Regions from separate parts of the Terribacillus aidingensis genome, predicted to be linked through region 1. Evidence: riboswitches for the same ligand, from Rfam matches in the RefSeq annotation. Region 1 holds a riboswitch; each other region holds the start of a gene.
The links. Region 1 has a riboswitch for cyclic di-GMP ahead of ABXS78_RS05125 (HD domain-containing phosphohydrolase). Riboswitches for the same ligand answer to the same signal wherever they lie in the genome.
Positions count from the first base shown of each region.

Region 1 (6,207 bases):
ATCAGAATGGAATTATTACATAGTTTAGTTGAGTCAGCAGAGGATCTGCAAAAAATGATCGGTACCGATACGATGATCGGAATTACAGATAGAGAAAAATTCTTAAGCTATCTGCCTACTGGAAAGGTGGATTTTGGAATACATGTAGGAAGTCCGATACCAGCCGGGGATAAAAACCTAGAAGCTGCATTAGCGGGTCGATATGGTTCGGTTTTATTACCTAAGGGAGTGTATGGTATTCCCCTGCATGCGAAGTCCTTTCCGATTCGGAGCGACAATAAAGAGGTTGTTGGCGCATTTGCAATTGCTATTCCACTGGATGCTCAAGAAAAAATGGAAGGTTACATTGGCAATCTGCGTCAAATAATTGATGGACTCCAGGATAAACTGCATACCGTTTCGGCTCATTCAGAAGAGCTAGCGGCCTCAAGCGAAGAGATTGCAGCACAATCTCAGGAATCCATGCTGCTGACAGAAACGACAGTTGGGTCAATAAGTGAGATTTCCCAAATCCAGCAGCAAACCAATATCCTGGGTTTGAATGCGTCGATTGAAGCAGCCCGAGCAGGGGAAGCTGGTGCAGGTTTTGCTGTAGTTGCAAGTGAAGTGAGGAAGCTGTCTTCCCAAACGACAGATGTTACGAAAAGTATGAGCATCTCACTGGAGAATATTAAAAATAATATTACAGCGCTATCAGGAAGTGTAGAGCAAATACGGAACGCATCTGGTGAGCAAGCAGATCTAGTCAACAACTTCAGCTTGCTTATCGACCAGCTCCATCACTTAGGTGAAGATATGGAGTCATTTTTTAAAACAATTACATCCTCATAAAATAAGGCCGCTGCAGCGGCCTTATTTTAATGCTTTGCCCAACCCTTCTGCGTAATGAAGTCCTTCATATATACACGTTTCGGGATACGAAGATTATCTGTCGTCTGCTCGGTCCAGGTTGTCTTCCGGCTATTTACAGTCCGATCCACATAATATGATTGAATAGTACGGTCATATTCCTCCAGCTGGGCATTCAGCATGCCTTTATCCACATTATATCTATTTTCATGATATACACTTCCGAACGGCAGCCGTGGTTTCTTTTCATTTACTTTCTCCGGATAACCGACGGCAATCCCGAACAGCGGCAATACATGTGCAGGTACGCCGAGGCTTGCAGAAACGCCTGCCAGATTATTTCGGAGCCCGCCTATGTAACAAATGCCCAATCCCATCGATTCTGCTGCAATGGCTAGATTTTGGGCGGCCAGTGAGGCGTCGATAGTACCGATCAGCAAAGCTTCCGTGCCTTGAATCGTTTCGGAAATATCGGCTCGCAAATTTTTAGCCATTTCCTTATGGCGGTAGAAATCAGCACAAAAAACAAAGAAGTGGCCATTATTAACGACGTACTCCTGGCTGCCAGCATATGTGCTAAGCTCCTTTTTCACTAAAGGATCGCTCACACCAATGATCGAATAGGCCTGGAGGAAGCTCGACGTGGATGCTGCTTGAGCAGCGGAGACAAGTTCCTTTATCTGTTCCTCTGTAAGGCGCTCGGTCGTAAATGATCTTACTGATTTGTGGCTAAGGATGGTTTGCAAAACATCAGACATCGTATTCTCCCCCTTTTTTATAAGGATACACAAATTTGTCACATTTGTAACTAAAAATGTTTGCGCTTTCATAAATAGAATCAGTCAAGCTGATGAAGCATATACTGTCATGATTCTACATACATACAAGTGAGGTGGGAGCATGGAGACATTCATGACTATTTTATCCGTATTCGTAGTAGGAGGCTTGCTCCTCCTGCGGGGATATGCCATGTCATATCGAAGGAAGAACAGGAGGGATAGAGATGGGGAAGAGTGAACAGCTGGCGGATTATTGGATGCAGGAAGTCGACGGGAAGAAAGCTGGGAATTGGCTCGTAAACCGAATTGCTTCCCATGAAAAGGATGGAGCGAAGGTTGCCCAGATTCGAGGAGAAGGAATAATCCTGAGCGAAGAGCATGATGGGGAAGAAGATATCATTACCTACCGCTTATGTGCAACTTTTCTCGTGCATAAGCAGCATGCTACGTATCATGAAGAAGAAGTGCATACACATATAGCACGTATGCGTGATGGGCAGATTATTCATGATGAGCGAGTAGAGGATGCTGTTCAGCCTCATGTCCAGGGACTTGTCGTCTATGAAAGCAATGATCAGGATTTTGACCGGCAATTCACCTACGACAGACGAGCGGCGGTTCAGTATGCCGAGCGATGGTGGAATGATTATAACCCTGCCTATAAGAAATTTGAAGTAGACTGTACAAATTACGTTTCCCAGTGCCTGCGGGCGGGCGGAGCACCAATGCGGGGAGAACCGGATCGGAATTCAGGATGGTGGTTTAATGGAGAAAATTGGAGCTATAGTTTTACAGTGGCGAATGCTTTGCGGTGGTATTTGAGCGGATCAAAACAAGGGTTACGAGGCAAGGAAGTAGCCGATGCAAGACTGCTGCGGCCTGGGGATGTGATTTGCTATGATTTTGAGGGTGATGGGAACTACAATCACAATACGATAGTGGTAGCCCGGAACGCGCAGGGTGAGCCATTGGTGAATGCTCATACTGCCAACAGCAGAATGCGTCATTGGGCTTACGTTGATTCCCCGGCATATACAAAGAACGTTGTATATAAATTTTTCCAGATTGGGCTATGATCTCTGCTATGCTATACTGGTAAGGTTGAAAGTAGAAAAGCAGAGGTGAAAGTATATGCCAAGACATATCGTACTATTCCAGCCAGAAATTCCAGCTAATACAGGGAACATTGCTCGTACCTGCCTTGCGACAGATACGGCTTTGCATCTGATTCGTCCGCTTGGTTTCTCGACGGATGACAAAATGCTGAGAAGATCAGGATTGGATTATTGGCATGACGTGGATATCCATTACTACGATAGTATAGAAGAGTTATATGAAAAATTTCCGGAAGGTGTCTTTTATTATATAGAAAACTTCGGTACCAAGCATTATTCAGATTATGATTTCAGTAACACAGATCAAGATCTGCTATTCGTTTTCGGACGGGAGTCGACTGGCATTCCAAAGGATTTGCTAGTAGGAAAAGAGGAGCAATGCCTTCGTATTCATATGACAGATAAAGTTCGATCTTTGAATCTGTCTAATACTGCTGCAATTATCATTTATGAAGCTCTTCGTCAGCAGGGCTTCGATGGGTTATCCTAAACTGCACCTTGTGTGCAGTTTATTTTTTATAGTTGTTTAGACATGGATGAAAGGGAGTAAATATAGTACTTTAACCTGTTTTATTTGGTAGCATTATACTAATGTCACTTATATCCGGTGGATTTACTGAGGTAACGAGGTATAATGGAGTGCATGAATAATATGAGAGATTACACGCTATTGCTTCGGGCATTTGGGGATAAGCTTCGATATCTGAGAAAAAAACAGATGCTGACACAGGAGGAATTGGCTGGCATGGCGGGTTTTAATCGATCGTACTACTCCGATATTGAAAACGGTAAGCGAAATATTTCTTTTGTGGGCATCAGTAAGTTGGCGATAGCACTGAATGTGGAAATGGTGGACCTTCTGCCAACAAAAGAGGACTATTATAAGCTGCTTGATTTGTCAGCAGAACACAACCAGGAAACAATTACATACATATACGGCAGCACTGTTGAAAGGCAGTTACGCAAAACTTGAGGGGCTAAGGAATGAGATTCTATGCCAGCCAGTTGCGAAAATGGATTCTCAGGCTGCCAGATGTGGCAGCTTTTTTTGAAAAAGGAGAATGAAATTGATCTTAAAACGTAAACGCATCCAAGATATACTACTAGGTGATTTTTTGGGCAGTGACATTGTTCTGGCAGACAAGACAAAACTGGATAAAGGAACAGTCATTACTGCAGCTTTACTGGAACGGCTGAAGCACAACAGAGTGCCGTCCGTCATCGTGGAAACGGCGGAAGAGGAAACTGCTGATCTATTCAGTAAGGCTGATCGTCTCCAGCAGATGATCCTGCAGCTGCAAGAGAAAGAAATGGATCATCAAGCAACATATAAGCGGAGTATGGAAAAGCATTTTTACACAAATCTATCTTATATCGCTTTTGAGTACCGCTATGGAAAACTGCTTTATGAGGAAGAAAGCATCCGTTTCTTGAAGGATTTGTATATCAAAAGCCTGAAGACGATGGGAAGAAGCAGTCTTTGGCATATGCTTGAGCAAAGAGATCCGTACGCTTTCATCCATTCCTTGGACGTTTTTGTGATCGGCACGATGCTCGCTTATCATATGAATGTCGTTCAGCTGGATCTTTGTGCAACAGGATATTTATTTCACGATATCGGCAAGCTTGATATACCTCGGGAAATTCTTGATAAAACAACGTCACTGACAAAAGAGGAATATGAGATTGTACAAACACATACGGTCAAAGGAGAGACACTCCTGCATCAGGCAGGTGAGCCTTTACTCGGCCGCTATGCGCGAAGTCATCACGAACGGCTGAATCGACAAGGCTATCCGGATGGTGCTTATTTGCCGGAACTAGGAGTGGATTTGCAAATATTAGCTGTCGTCGACACGTTTTCTGCTTTGACCCTTTCCCGCACTTATCGGGAAGTCCTTCCTGCAGCAGAAGCTATTCAGCTGATGCTGGAAATGTCGGAAGCATATCCAAAGAAAATAGTGAAGAAACTGGCACAGCTTATGCATATTTTCCCTAATGATAAGAAAACAATTCAGCTTGATGATGTCATGCTGGATAAATATACGAATGAATCGTATATGGAAATAGGATGGAAGCAGAAGCCGTAAGCGTCGTTTATGGATTTGCTGGCATGATAGCCAAACCCTGGGCATACATTAAGGTAATCGCCTTTTGTTTAACAATGCCTGGGAGGTTAATGAATGATGAATATATTGGATAAGGTACAGCAGTATCGCCAGGAACAAGAGAAGCTCCACTGGGAAGGAACGCTCGCTGATTATCTGCGTTTGTTGAAAGACCGGCCTTATCTTGCTCAATCTGCACATTCCCGTGTATATAATATGATCAAGCATAAAGGCATTGAAGAAGAAGATGGTGTGAAAAAATATAGCTTCTTCAAGGATGCATTATTCGGTTTGGAAGAACCGCTTGAAAAGCTGGTAGAAGAATACTTCCATCCGGCAGCTCGGAGACTGGATGTACGCAAACGGATTCTTCTGCTCATGGGACCGGTAAGCGGAGGGAAATCCACGCTCGTCAGCCTGCTCAAACGTGGGCTGGAGGAATATACACTGACAGATGAGGGTGCAGTTTATGCCATAAAAGGCTGCCCGATGCATGAGGATCCGCTCCATCTTATTCCTGCTCATCTTCGCAAGGAATTCGAGGACGAATATGGAATCCGGATTGAGGGGAATCTTTCCCCATTAAATCTAATGCGTCTGGAAGAAGAGTATGATGGAAGAATAGAAGATGTCATTGTTGAACGGATTTTCTTTTCCGAAGATAAACGATCAGGAATCGGTACATTTAGTCCTTCCGATCCAAAATCACAGGATATTGCCGACTTGACTGGTTCCATTGATTTCTCCACAATCGCGGAATATGGATCAGAATCGGATCCCAGGGCTTATCGCTTTGACGGAGAGCTCAACAAAGCCAATCGCGGCTTGATGGAATTTCAGGAAATGCTGAAATGCGACGAGAAGTTTCTTTGGCATTTGCTTTCATTGACGCAGGAAGGCAACTTCAAAGCCGGCCGCTTTGCGTTAATCAGTGCGGATGAATTAATCGTGGCGCACACGAACGAATCAGAGTATCGTTCATTTATTTCCAATAAGAAGAATGAAGCATTGCATTCCCGGATGATCGTCATGCCGGTTCCTTATAATCTTAAGGTGGATGAAGAAGAGAAAATCTATCAGAAGATGATCTCGGAAAGTGATATTAAGGATGTCCATATCGCACCGCACACACTGAAGATTGCTGCGATGTTCACAATTCTTACGAGATTGAAAGAATCGAACCAAGGCGGTATCAGCCTGCTGAAGAAAATGCATCTTTATAATGGGAAGCAGCTGGAAGGATTCAGCGACGCAGATATCCAGGAACTGAAAAAAGAACACAGCGATGAAGGGATGAGCGGCATTGATCCGCGCTATGTGATCAACCGAATTTCCAGTACGATCATTAAAAAGGAA
Region 1 covers NZ_CP159996.1:930,827-937,033, forward strand. The annotation lists gene ABXS78_RS05100 (methyl-accepting chemotaxis protein) at 7-831, shown strand; gene nfsA (oxygen-insensitive NADPH nitroreductase) at 858-1,607, opposite strand; gene ABXS78_RS05110 (amidase domain-containing protein) at 1,853-2,704, shown strand; gene trmL (tRNA (uridine(34)/cytosine(34)/5-carboxymethylaminomethyluridine(34)-2'-O)-methyltransferase TrmL) at 2,760-3,233, shown strand; partial or broken gene ABXS78_RS05120 (helix-turn-helix transcriptional regulator) at 3,396-3,599, shown strand; cyclic di-GMP riboswitch class I at 3,671-3,756, shown strand; gene ABXS78_RS05125 (HD domain-containing phosphohydrolase) at 3,811-4,833, shown strand; gene ABXS78_RS05130 (PrkA family serine protein kinase) at 4,930-6,207, shown strand, end outside.

Region 2 (6,207 bases), 1.7 Mb from region 1:
CTCCGACGATTTTTCCTTTGACCATTCGAATGCCATATAAATTAGCCAATTTGTTCAACGGCTGATTCTTTGATAAATACAAGAAAAAATTGCGAGATAAAGCTTCCAACTGTGACACCTCCCAATCCACTTGCACATGTGCTATATCTTTATTGTAGAAATCTATTGAAGGGCTTTCAATATGCAGAAAAGACAAACAATTTTAGCTTTTTTGTGTAAAATACACAAAAATATCTTGTGAGGAAAGTTACATTTTAGGGTTGGCTGGTTTACTGCAGGGTACTTTTGGAAAAAGGTACATAGCTGCCGACCCCATCCGATAACTACTATATTAATAATGGAGGGCTTCTTGTGAAAAAGCGTAAATGGATTTGGATCGGGGGAGCAATCCTCATTATTGGAATTGCCATTGGAGGGTATTTGATGGAGAGACAACCACTGCGCAAGCTTGCTCAAGACGATGATCTGCTTATAGGCTCTTCGATTCGCTATGATGCCCTGCTGGAGGATGATACATACCAGAAACTGGCTACCACAGAATTCTCCAGCTGGACGATCGAGAATGAAATGAAAATGGATGCCATGCAGCCAGAGCAAGGAGCCTTCAATTTTGTTAAAGTAGATAAGATGGTGCTAATGGCAGAAGAGCATGATATCAAACTCAGAGGACATGTACTTGTTTGGGGAGAAGCGCTGCCCGCATGGGTATCTCAACAGGCTGTAGATCGCGCTTCCGCAGAGCAAGTGCTCAAAACCCATATCCAAGAAATTGTCACTCATTATCAAGGCCGCATCGACACCTTTGATGTTGTCAACGAAGCGTGGAATGATGATGGTACCTTACGGGATACGATTTGGCTCCGCACGATTGGACCTGATTATATTCCCCTCGCCTTCCAGTGGGCTCGTGAGGCCAATCCAGATGCTAAGCTGTATTACAATGACTATGGTAATGAAATGTCCAACGCTAAATCAGAAGCGATGCTGGAAGCTTTGAGCAATTGGAAACAAGAAGGTATCCCAATTGACGGTATCGGTATGCAAACGCATGTAGATGCTGCTGACCCCCGCTTTTCCAAGGATCGCATCCAGGAATGGTTCACCCGTATAGAAGATGCAGGCTTTGAAATCGCTGTGACGGAAATGGACGTAAAGCTGCAAAATCTCAACAATGGGGATGCCAAGAATGTCCAAGCTGAACGGTACGGAGATGTGATGGAAGTGTGTCTGGATACACCAGCCTGCGGGGAGTTCACTGTCTGGGGCATATCAGATAATCATAGCTGGGTTACCGAGCAGGAATCTCCAAATGGCAAACCGCTCCTCTTCGATGAAAACGGGCAGCCGAAGAAGGCTTATAACACATTGAAACGAAAACTATTATTCTAAGCAAGGAAGTGATACATCATGCAAACTTCAGAAATCATTTGGCTAATCGCTTCCACAGTCATTCTGCTCGTTCTATATGGGTTGGCCCGGAAACATCTAGCTGCTAAGTATTTGCTGCTGGCTGCCTTTCTTGGTATCAACCTTGTCTACTTGATTTGGCGGACGGCATTCACATTGCCGACAGTCGGGATACTCAGTCTGATAGTCGGAATCCTGCTGCTGGTGACGGAATGGGCTGGATTTTTACAATCCGTCGTTTTCACCATCCTCTCCTGGAAGCCGTTCAGGCGGAAAACCATTCCGCTTTCGGAATTCAAGGAACTGCCGACAGTCGATGTATATATTGCCACTTACAATGAACCAGCAGATCTTCTAAAGCGGACGATTGCAGCGAGCCAAATGATGACTTATCCGCAGGACAAGCTCAAGGTCTATGTCTGCGATGATGGAAGACGAGCAGATATCCGGCAATTGACTGAATCCATGGGTGCTTACTATTTAGATCGACCGGATAATAAGCATCAAAAAGCCGGGAATCTGAACCATGCGATGACTAAAACAGACGGCGAGATCATCGTCACGATGGATGCTGATATGGTACCGCGCGCCAATTTCCTTGAACGCACGCTCGGCTACTTTACCGATAATAAAGTCTCATTCGTCCAGGCACCGCAAGTATTCTATAATGCAGACGCATTCCAGTACAATCTGTTCTTCGAGGATAATATTACGAATGAACAAGACTTCTTCATGCGCCGTTTGGAGGAAGGAAAGGATCGCTTCAATGCAACGATGTATGTCGGAAGCAATGCTTTGTTCCGCCGAACTGCATTGGAGGAAATCGGGGGTTTCGCAACGGGCGTCATAACCGAGGATATGGCAACAGGCATGCTTCTCCAGACAAATGGGCAAAAAACAGTCTTTGTGAATGAAGCATTAGCTGTTGGCTTATCCCCTGAAACGTACGCCGACCTTCTAAAGCAGCGCGACCGCTGGTGCCGAGGCAATATCCAAGTCATCCGTAAATGGAATCCGCTCACAATCAAAGGTCTGAGCTTCATGCAGCGCTTGCTGTACATGGATGGAATACATTATTGGTTCTTCGGTATCTATAAGATGGTGTATTTACTGGCACCATTGCTGTTCCTGCTGTTCTCCATCTATAGTCTGCAAACCGATTTCTCGACTCTATTGCTGTTCTGGCTGCCGGCGTTCCTATCGTCACAGCTCGCGTTCCGCCGCATGGCAGATAACAAAAGGACGACGATTTGGAGTCACATTTATGAGGTGGCACTCGCCCCTTACATGGCTGTATCTGTTCTAACGGAACTATTCTTCCGAAAATCGATCAAATTCAATGTTACCCGCAAAGGAATAGTGAATAATCGCCGGCATTTTCTCTGGCGGACAAGCACACCATATGTGATTCTGCTTGCAATGAGCATTGCTAGTATGATTATGATCGGAATAGATTTGTTTACCCCTATACAGATTTACGAAAATGTCGAAATGCTCTATATCAATATTTTCTGGGTGCTATACAATGCTGTCGCACTTGTCATGGCTTTGATCATTTCGGTGGAACGGCCGCGCTTCCGAGAAGCAGAGCGCTTTGATGTGACGCTGGAAGCAGAGCTTCTGAATAGTCTTGATGAGAAGAAGCATCCCATACGAATCATTGACTTAAGCGAATATGGCGCAAGGCTGGAACTGCTTGATGCAAAAGCAGCCCATCTGCTGTCAGCCGGAAGTCCGCTGACGCTTTCCTCAGGTCCGCTGCAAGGCTTGAAGCTTCACAAGCATTGGGTTTCCCAGCAAGGAAAAAGCTATTATGCAGGCGTATCCTTCCAGGATGTCACGCAGGAACAGTACCGTGCCCTTATCAAACTCCTGTTCGTCGATGCACCAGACATATATACGAGCAGGGAATATGTAAATTCAACACTATTGCATGCAGTTTCCCGCTTCTTCCGTCAAACACAAGTCGAACCAAAACAATCCGAGCGGCAGAGCATCAGGGAAACAATCTCGGTTCCTGGCGTCCTCTATTTTGCTGATACTGGTAAAATAGAAACCACTCTTATTGATTACAGTCTGAGCGGCTGCCAAATCGAACTGAAGAAACCGATTAAACCAGGTCAAGTACTGCGTCTGCACGCCAATCACAACAGCTTCCGCGAAAGTGATGTACGTGTCCAATGGGTGCAAAAACGCGGACGAAAATATTTAGCAGGTTTGCGATTCCTGACCGAGACAGCTGAATCGGATACTGCGTAAATAAATATGGACATCTAAACAATAAATGATATATTATGACAATAGAAAATGAAGCTTCGACTCTTTATCTGTATGTGGGCACTTGGGTAAAGAAGAGCTACTAGTGCAACCGCCATTTTATTGGCGGTTGTTTTTTATTTTGAATAAGAAAGTAGGTTTTACATGCAACTCCGGATCTTGTTGACATTTCTTTTATGTAGTTTTATGGCATTATCCTTTACAGCATCGTCCTCTATTCCTTTGACCGATGGTTCAATTCTGCTTTTAGCCATTTTTTCCATCCACGCCGGAAGCTTTGCCAGACAATTTATCACGTTGCTTATGCTTAGTCTTTCTTTTGGTTTCTTTCTACTTTTCTATGCATTATTCACGCATGCATCTTTGACAGAACAGGTTTATTATTTGCTTCGCCATATTCTCGTAACTGTTAGTATGGTTTTAATTTGGCTTACCTATGGAATAACATCACGCTATCGTAACGAAAATATAGCATTAAAAGAGAAGATCCAAGCACTTGAAAAATATGCTGGTTCTTCCCAATTACTAACTTTGACTGAATTTAAGAGTCGTGTGAAGTTGATTTCGACCGGGACGAAACGACGTAATGAACAAAATTATTATGTTTTTGCTTCCATCGTTACTCCTGATAAAGTGCTAGAAACAACAAACTCTATTTCCCACATTGTAAGTGAGGGGATTTTAAGCTCGATACGCGCCGAATTCGACTTAGTCACACAAGTAAAAGAAGAGCAATTCCTTATCTTCCTTCAGAACACCAATGAAGCAGGGTGTCAAATCGTAATTGACAGATTGATGGGTAAACTTCGGAATCAATTTAATCTAATTGATCCTCCTCTCATATGTGAAACTGTACTGGAGGAAGAGATAGAATCTATCTTAGAGATAACCCAGCCATTCAAAGGAGCAGCAGGATGAAGATTATTCTAGTAGCAGTTATGGCCTTTTTCTGGATTCTACTCATCTATTATTCCATTCTTACAATCGCCGGCGTTTTACAGCGATTGAAAAGGAAAGAAGAAATTACTTTACCGTCCTATCCTTCTATTGCTGTTTTAATTCCTGCGCATAATGAAGGAGTCGTGATAAAGCAGACTTTAGAAGCCATGATTCGACTAAAATACCCAGGAGCATTGGATGTCTATGTTTTGGATGATTCCTCTACAGATGACACAGCCGAGATCATTCAAAAATTCAGCAGTACTTTCTCCCGTATACATTATTTAAAAGTCCCTCCTGGGTCTCCGAAAGGAAAATCAAGAGTACTTAATTATGGGTTATCTGTAACGACATCCGATTATTTCATTGTCTTTGATGCAGATAATCAGCCCGCTGAAGACAGTGTGTTGGAATTGATTCACGCTGCAGAACGTACTCCTGACGCTGGGGGAGCAGTAGGATATGTTAAGACTATCAATGCAGACCGAAATGTATTGACCAGAATGATCTCGATCGAATTTCAGGTCTTTCAGCTATTAATGCAAAGTGGTCGATGGAAGATGTTTAAAACAGGTTCCCTGGCAGGAACGAACATGCTGCTTCGAAGAAGTGTTCTGCAAGAAGCTGGGGGGTATGACCTGTATGCTCTTGCCGAGGATGCAGAACTTACTGTTAGGCTGACGGCTTTAGGGTGGAAATTACCTGTTGTTCACCACTCGAGAACATGGGAACAGGAACCAGAAAAGATTAGTATCTTTGTCAGACAGCGTACAAGATGGCTGACAGGTAATATCTATCTATTGGAGAAATCGTTTCATGAATGGAGTTATTGGAAAGGAAAGACGTTTGTCCATAGCTTCCAGCATGTTTTGACTTATTTATTATTTGTATTAATGCTGCTATTTTCAAATACATGGTTCATTCTAAGCTTACTAGGAGTCAACCTGCCCGATTTTGAATCTCCTTTGCTGTTGTTCTGGTTTATGAGCTATGTAGTCTATACTGCTCAGGTTGTCAGTGCAATGGTGCTTGAAAGGACAATTACACCATTTAATGTACTTATCGGCTTAATCATGTATTTCACTTATGCTCAGATCTTCCTGTTATTGCTTTTACGAAGTGGACTTTCTTATATATGGAGCAGGCTGACGAAGCAAACTATTAAGTGGGATAAAACAGAAAGGTTTAAGGATGATGCAGCATAAAAGTTATGTTGCTAAAATACTTTTGCTGCTGATTTGTAGCCTTCTTCTGTTTTTAAATTTCTCTTCTTCTGTTGACCAGGAAACAGTTACTAGTACCGTCAAACAACAATACAAGAACAAAGAAGGTTTCATTGCTAGCTATGGAGATGGAGAACGCGACACTAGTCCTATCCTTCTTGAAAGCCTCGGGCAATACATGGAATATTTACTCCTAGTCGGAGATAGCCAAGAATTTGAGGAGCAGTTTCTCCTGCTTCAATCTAACTTCACAGTCAATACCAATGAGGGCATCTTTCTAAAGTGGCAGCTTGAAGAAGATGTAACTGCAAATGCTTCAGTAGACGATTACCGGATAATAAGAACACTGCTAAGAGGGGGA
Region 2 covers NZ_CP159996.1:2,630,308-2,636,514, forward strand. The annotation lists gene ABXS78_RS13850 (proline dehydrogenase family protein) at 1-109, opposite strand, end outside; gene ABXS78_RS13855 (endo-1,4-beta-xylanase) at 352-1,389, shown strand; gene ABXS78_RS13860 (glycosyltransferase family 2 protein) at 1,408-3,666, shown strand; cyclic di-GMP riboswitch class II at 3,707-3,790, shown strand; gene ABXS78_RS13865 (hypothetical protein) at 3,829-4,602, shown strand; gene ABXS78_RS13870 (glycosyltransferase) at 4,599-5,828, shown strand; gene ABXS78_RS13875 (hypothetical protein) at 5,815-6,207, shown strand, end outside.
Region 2: it holds a riboswitch for cyclic di-GMP, as region 1 does, so the genes downstream of both, ABXS78_RS13865 (hypothetical protein) here and ABXS78_RS05125 (HD domain-containing phosphohydrolase) in region 1, are expected to answer to the same signal.

Region 3 (6,207 bases), 420 kb from region 1:
CTGTAATCACCTTAACAATACTGCTGATTTCATAAGATTTTTCTCCAAGTTTGTTTATGGCATTAGAGGTTGTATTTACTGTTTGATTAAATTGATCCATCTTTACCAAGGAATCTTTTAGTTTCTCATTTCCTTGCTGCGTTAATTCTAGCGTAGTAATGGATTGTTCTGAAATCTGATTAGATCTAACTGATAAATTTTCTATCGCTTGTGTCATTTCTTCCATGGAGGCAGCACTTTCTTCTGTGGCTACTAATTGTTTCTCTAATCCTCTGCCTACCTCGTCAATTGCTGCTCTGACAATATCAGCTTGTTCAGAAGCATATTCACCTGTTTCCGCAAGATTTACGCCTTTTTCATTCACATCTTTTGATAACGATAGTAGTTTCTTTTCTATATGGCTGAAGTTCTCAAGCTGCTGCTCATTCCCAGTGCGATTTAAAATAATTTCATCGCCACTGCCTGAAGTGTTAAATTGTGCACGACGTTTCAGTGCAACATATTGATAAGCAAAATAACCTAAAGCTATCAATAGAATGACTATTATTCCTATCAAGTAAAATTCCATGATAAATTAAACTCCTACTTTCTGTTTCAATCAGAATTATATTTTTATAGTTCTCTTATAATAATGTATGTTCCATCAGCTACATTCGCAGGAATGGCTTGCAGTTTGCTATTGTCTTTATACATATGAACAATATGATTACCTTCGATATCTTGGTATTTTTTCATGTTGTGATATTTTTCCATCACACGAATCGATTTAGGGTTTGTCGCTTCGCCCACTACTGCCTTCAGCCCCTGCTTCGCTGCTTTTGTAATCAATCTATTTCCTAATTGCTTAATTACTTCATGACGCTCTTGTTCAGCTATCACGCCCAACATAAATAGGTGCAACATATCCCCATCGGAAATATCTTTTCCGCTACGTCTTTTATAGTCTTCGATAAAGCGTTTATCTACGTCTTCCAGTACGTGAAGAATAACATTCATATCATAGAAAGAACCTTCGAATACATCCTCTCCGATAATTTCGGGTGCATTGGTATCACCGGCAAGTACACCTACAACATGATTATCAGTGTCTAGAGCGACTGCGCAATATCCTTGGTCTACAGTTGAATCCAAATAATCCTTGGTAAAAGCATAGAAATCTTCATACGCTATACTTAATTGTCCAACCATCGGTTCCTGAACCCATTTCCCTGCAACATCTACACCAATAAATGTACGGGCAAGACATTCGGCAGCTTTTTGAATCATTTCTGTTTGATTCTTTGTTAAAATTTCATATGTATACAATTCCTGTGTTGCTTGCATGTTTTAATCTCCCTTTTCACTGCAAATTTGGCGAACCGGATGTTACATAGAATGATTTACTTTATCCATAAACCTTCCCGTGAATTCAATTCTTTCAAGGGCGTTCCTAATTTGCACTTGAGCGATTTTAGAAGAAGGTTTTATTACAATTGTATCTTTAAAACCTAAAGTAGAATAGAATTGCATTGTTTGTTCCAACTGCGGTACAACCTTCGAAGGTACAGGTGTTTGATGAGTTCCATCGACAACAAAAGTATAATCCTTTCTAGATACTTTATTGATCGTATCCTGCAAATCGACCATATATCCTTCTGCATCTTCCTCCCTCATTAATCCATGCACCTGGACATGTACTTCTTTGGAATTTTCATCAATCGCCATCTTATACTTCTTTTTATCTACTACTATCATTTCGTTCGCTCCTTTTTCTATAGGCCTGGTAAAACTATAATTACCGCTTAAGTGTGAAAAAAGCTATCCTAATATAGACAAGGATAGCCAATGATATAATTTCATACTTGGCAACCCGACTATCATTATCCATACGGATATTAGACTCGTAGCTTTGCGTCCCTATCTTTCGATAAGTTTGCCTAATAATTTTGATTTATAGTTCTAAATACACCACGCCACAACTTCACGTTCCCTTTCGCATTATAAATTACTCATATTTTCTTGTCTAATTATAACTAATTCCCCTATTTATAGGTATATTAATTCATCAACCACCACTTAAAGGATGTTTTCGAAGGTCTTATTTACTATGCATTAAAACCACCTGCCTCCCTTATATCGGTCAACTACAGACAATTTAAATAGAAATTGTTAAATGTTTAAAGATGTTCACGATATAGTATCGTTCCAGCTAGTTCAAAAGAATAAGAGAGTCCCCATACAAACATTTAATCAATATTCCAAATATAATTGTTAACCAAAAAATCTCACCTCTGTTTCTCAATCTCAATTGGCTGGGTACTACTCGATTAGCTTTTTTCAAAACGGAAAAAATTGCCTCTTGTAAAGCTGTACACTTGAGAGGCTAGTAACTGCCTATATGTCTTATTCCTACCACTCATTACTTTCACTAATAAAAGAATGTTTTTATAGTGCACCACTTTAATTCTAAATGGGTGTTCATGTAGTACTGAATTTAAAAAAGGCGAACCACAAAGGAACGCCTTTCAGCCACTATATATTATTCAGATTGATCTGTATCTTCTTCTCTATCATCAGTATCTTGCTCTTGATCTTGATCTTGTTCCTGTTCTTGCTCTTGTTCCTCCATTTGCTCATCATCAGCTGGATCTTCATCGTCACCATCATTACATGCCGCCAACATAAGAACTGAAACCATTCCCAATGCTACCATCCATTTTTTCAGCATTGAAACCTCTCCCTTTAGAAAATTAAGGTACATAAGTAAGATACCAGAGGACTGTTAAGAAGAGGTCAATTCATTGTAAACAGGCTGTTAATGAGAACGATCATTATTGACGCTAATCGACATGAAAGAGGCAGTTATTTAACAATTTTAGTGAGCTACAGATTAATCTGTAGCTTTTTAATTCAACTGAAACACCTAGCTCTCTTGTTATATCTCGTAAGAGCCTTTAAGATTGCCTAGGTTGGTCGATATATATACCGTGCATATTAATTAATCAGAAAGAAATATCTTGGTTTGGGAGCCTTAATAGTTTTAAGCAGCTAATTAATATGTAGAGCTTTTTTTATTAGAAAGGAATTTAATCGTGAAAATCAAAACAAAACTTCTTGGTATAATTTCAATTTTAATATTTTCCTTATTACTAATTGGGGTTTCCTCCATCTTCATCAATTCTTCCATTACAGAGAAGAATGATATCCTAAAGGATAAAATGGAGTTTCAAAACAAAATCAAACATGTCCAGTATAGACTAGCTGGCTTATCGAATGATGAAAGAGGTTTTCTCATCACTGGCGAACAGGATTTCTCTGATGGAATGGAAGAGAAATCCGAGGATATCTTCTCAACTTTAGATGAATTGGAATCACTCATCCACAATAAGGATTATTTGACGAACGTAAATGATATTCGGGATAACTTTTCAGAGTTTTGGAGTATGAATCAGGAAGTAGTAACTCAATTTGCCTCCAATCCCGAACAAGCAGAATCACTTCACTTAGGAGAGGAAAGAACATTACGGAAGGAATTACTAGATCCATCCGTAAATGAGTTAGTCGATCAATTGAATAATGATGTGAATGATTTAGAAGCAGATATTCATAGATATGGAACTGTAAGTGGATGGTTCATTAGTTTAGTTACAATAATTTCCATTATATTAGGTATCCTTTTGAGTATGCTGCTTCTGAAATCCATCCTGGTGCCTCTTAGAAGTTTAAATAGGCAGCTTGAGGATATTGCACAGGGAGATGCGGACCTGACTCAAAAAGTCGCAGTCAAAAGTAAGGATGAATTTGGTCAGCTTGCCGCATCCTTTAATGCTTTTGTTCACTCACTGGCAGGTATCGTAAAGCAGATCAGCAGTTCATCCCAACAGGTCGCGGCCGCTTCAGAAGAATTATCGGCAAGCTCTGAACAGTCTAGAGCTACTTCAGACCAAATCTCACAATCCATGAAGGAAATTGCTTTAACTAGTACAAATCAAAGTAACATGACAGAACAGAGCTCTGGATCCATAACAGAGATTTTAGAGAGCCTTTCCAATGTAGCTGACAACACAAACCGCATTGCTGAAAATTCCTCCTTTATGAAGGATAAAGCAGAGCTGGGTGTCTCTTCTGTAAATATGATGTCAGAACAAATGACTGTAATCAATCACTCTGTCCAAGAAGCTGGGAGCGGATTAGAGTCATTAGTGAGAAGCACAACAGAAATAAGTCACATGTCCTCTCTCATCACAGACATCTCGGAACAAACCAATCTCCTTGCATTAAATGCAGCCATTGAAGCTGCACGAGCCGGTGAACAAGGAAAAGGTTTTGCCGTTGTAGCCGAAGAAGTCCGAAAGCTGGCTGATGAAACAAACCAATCTGCCAGCCATATTAAGCACTTAGTTTCCACAATAGAAACGGACTCAAAAGATACCGTAGTCAATATCCATAATGTGCAGAAAAATGTGGATTCAGGCATGAATTACGCTAACGAAAGCCAGCAGCAGTTTAACGAGATATTAAATCTTGTTGGACAGATAACAGCCCAGATTCAAGAAGTTGCAGCTGCCACCCAGCAATTAACTGCAGGTGTAGAAGTAGTGCAGCATAGTCTTTCAACTCTTGAAACAGGAACAAAAGAAACATCATCCAGCTCCAAGGCTGTTGCTTCAGCAACAGACGAACAATTAAGTTCTATGGAAGATATTTCGAATGCTGCTGTTTCTCTTTCGGATTTAGCTGAGGAATTGCAAATTATTGTGAACCGGTTCAAATATTAAACAGCACTTCACCATAAAAAATCTCTCAGAAAAATCTGAGAGATCTTTTATGTAGGCTTTGTAACATATTTTACACCTTTCATGCTACTAGCAGCATGACTACCTCTGGAGTTATAAACAAAAGAAGCAAGCTGTTTTGTAAAAGCATGCTTCGCCTCTTTTAATCAAATCCACTTGATGATTAAGTATTAAGTTGCATTCACTCTGCAAACAGAGCCGCTCCTTAAAAAGAAACCGGAAGTGAAGGCAGGGCTTGAGCTGCAAGCTTAAATTGCCATTTGACGCTCTCCCTAGTGATGTGGCATGCGCTTTAGCAGGGTTGTAAACGCTATATCTCCTTCCATACTGGCTAGAGGTGCACCTAAACACATATAACACCGTTTCCAAAGGCGACATACGTTTAATTTGACGTGTAATATCAAGCTCTTGCGCGTTTGTAAAATGTTGCTCATCTTGATTCGCTGATTTCATTAAGGGAAGGAGCAAATCTCCTTTCTTAATCTGCTTTCCGCCAAGTTCGAGATCTTTCATAGCATAACGAGGACTAGACAGGTAAATCTTCCATTTCAACCATCTTCCATCATCAGCTCACTATCACACTATCTTTTTCGCTATACCCTTTTATTTATTAACTTCACATACTGCGAGGTACTCTCCACTTTTTTTAGCTTATCCGAAAACCTCACTATGTTAACTGTTCTCTCTTGTGTTCCATATTCCTGCTCAACAATCAAGCTCTATTTTGTCATGCTTTATTTTAAGGCAAACATACATGCTGTTAGCTAATCCTGTAAAGATATGATTCCAGCTTGGATTGCCAGAGCTGCAGCTTCCGCACGGGAACTGACTCCTAATTTATTGTAAATATCAGTAAGCCTTGCTTTAACAGTTCTTTCAGAGATTTTAAGATCAATCGCGATTTCTTTACTCTTTGCACCCCTTGCTACAGCTTCCAATACATCAATTTCTTTACGCGACAAATAAATCTTTGGATTTACTCTTTGTTTTTCTTCTTCTCTCTTATAGGCTTGGATTCTGGTCATCATCTCAGAATTGATAAGTGTATCTCCTCTGATCGCAGCATCCAATGTCCTAAACAAATTGTCTGGGCTTGTATCTTTTAACAGATAACCTTTTGCGCCAAATTCCATTCCCTCTGCCATCAGCTTATCTTCATTGTATGTTGTCAGAATAATAACCGGAATAGCTGGATGTCTTTCACTGATTTCCTTGATAGCATCGAGGCCCGTCATTACAGGCATATATAAATCCATCAATATGACATCAGGATTCAGTTCTCCCGTTAATTCAACTGCTTCTCTTCCATTTTCCGCTTCTCCTGCAACTACAAACTCAGGATTCAAACCAACAAGAAGTTTCAATCCTTCTCTTACTACTAAATGATCATCAACAATCAGTATTTTGTGTGGCATTACAAAGCTCCTTCTAA
Region 3 covers NZ_CP159996.1:508,203-514,409, reverse strand. The annotation lists gene ABXS78_RS02895 (methyl-accepting chemotaxis protein) at 1-568, opposite strand, end outside; gene ABXS78_RS02890 (hypothetical protein) at 613-1,323, opposite strand; gene ABXS78_RS02885 (hypothetical protein) at 1,366-1,734, opposite strand; cyclic di-GMP riboswitch class I at 1,841-1,927, opposite strand; gene ABXS78_RS02880 (hypothetical protein) at 2,519-2,707, opposite strand; gene ABXS78_RS02875 (HAMP domain-containing methyl-accepting chemotaxis protein) at 3,072-4,757, shown strand; gene ABXS78_RS02870 (hypothetical protein) at 4,869-5,288, opposite strand; gene ABXS78_RS02865 (response regulator transcription factor) at 5,540-6,190, opposite strand; gene ABXS78_RS02860 (sensor histidine kinase) at 6,190-6,207, opposite strand, start outside.
Region 3: it holds a riboswitch for cyclic di-GMP, as region 1 does, so the genes downstream of both, ABXS78_RS02885 (hypothetical protein) here and ABXS78_RS05125 (HD domain-containing phosphohydrolase) in region 1, are expected to answer to the same signal.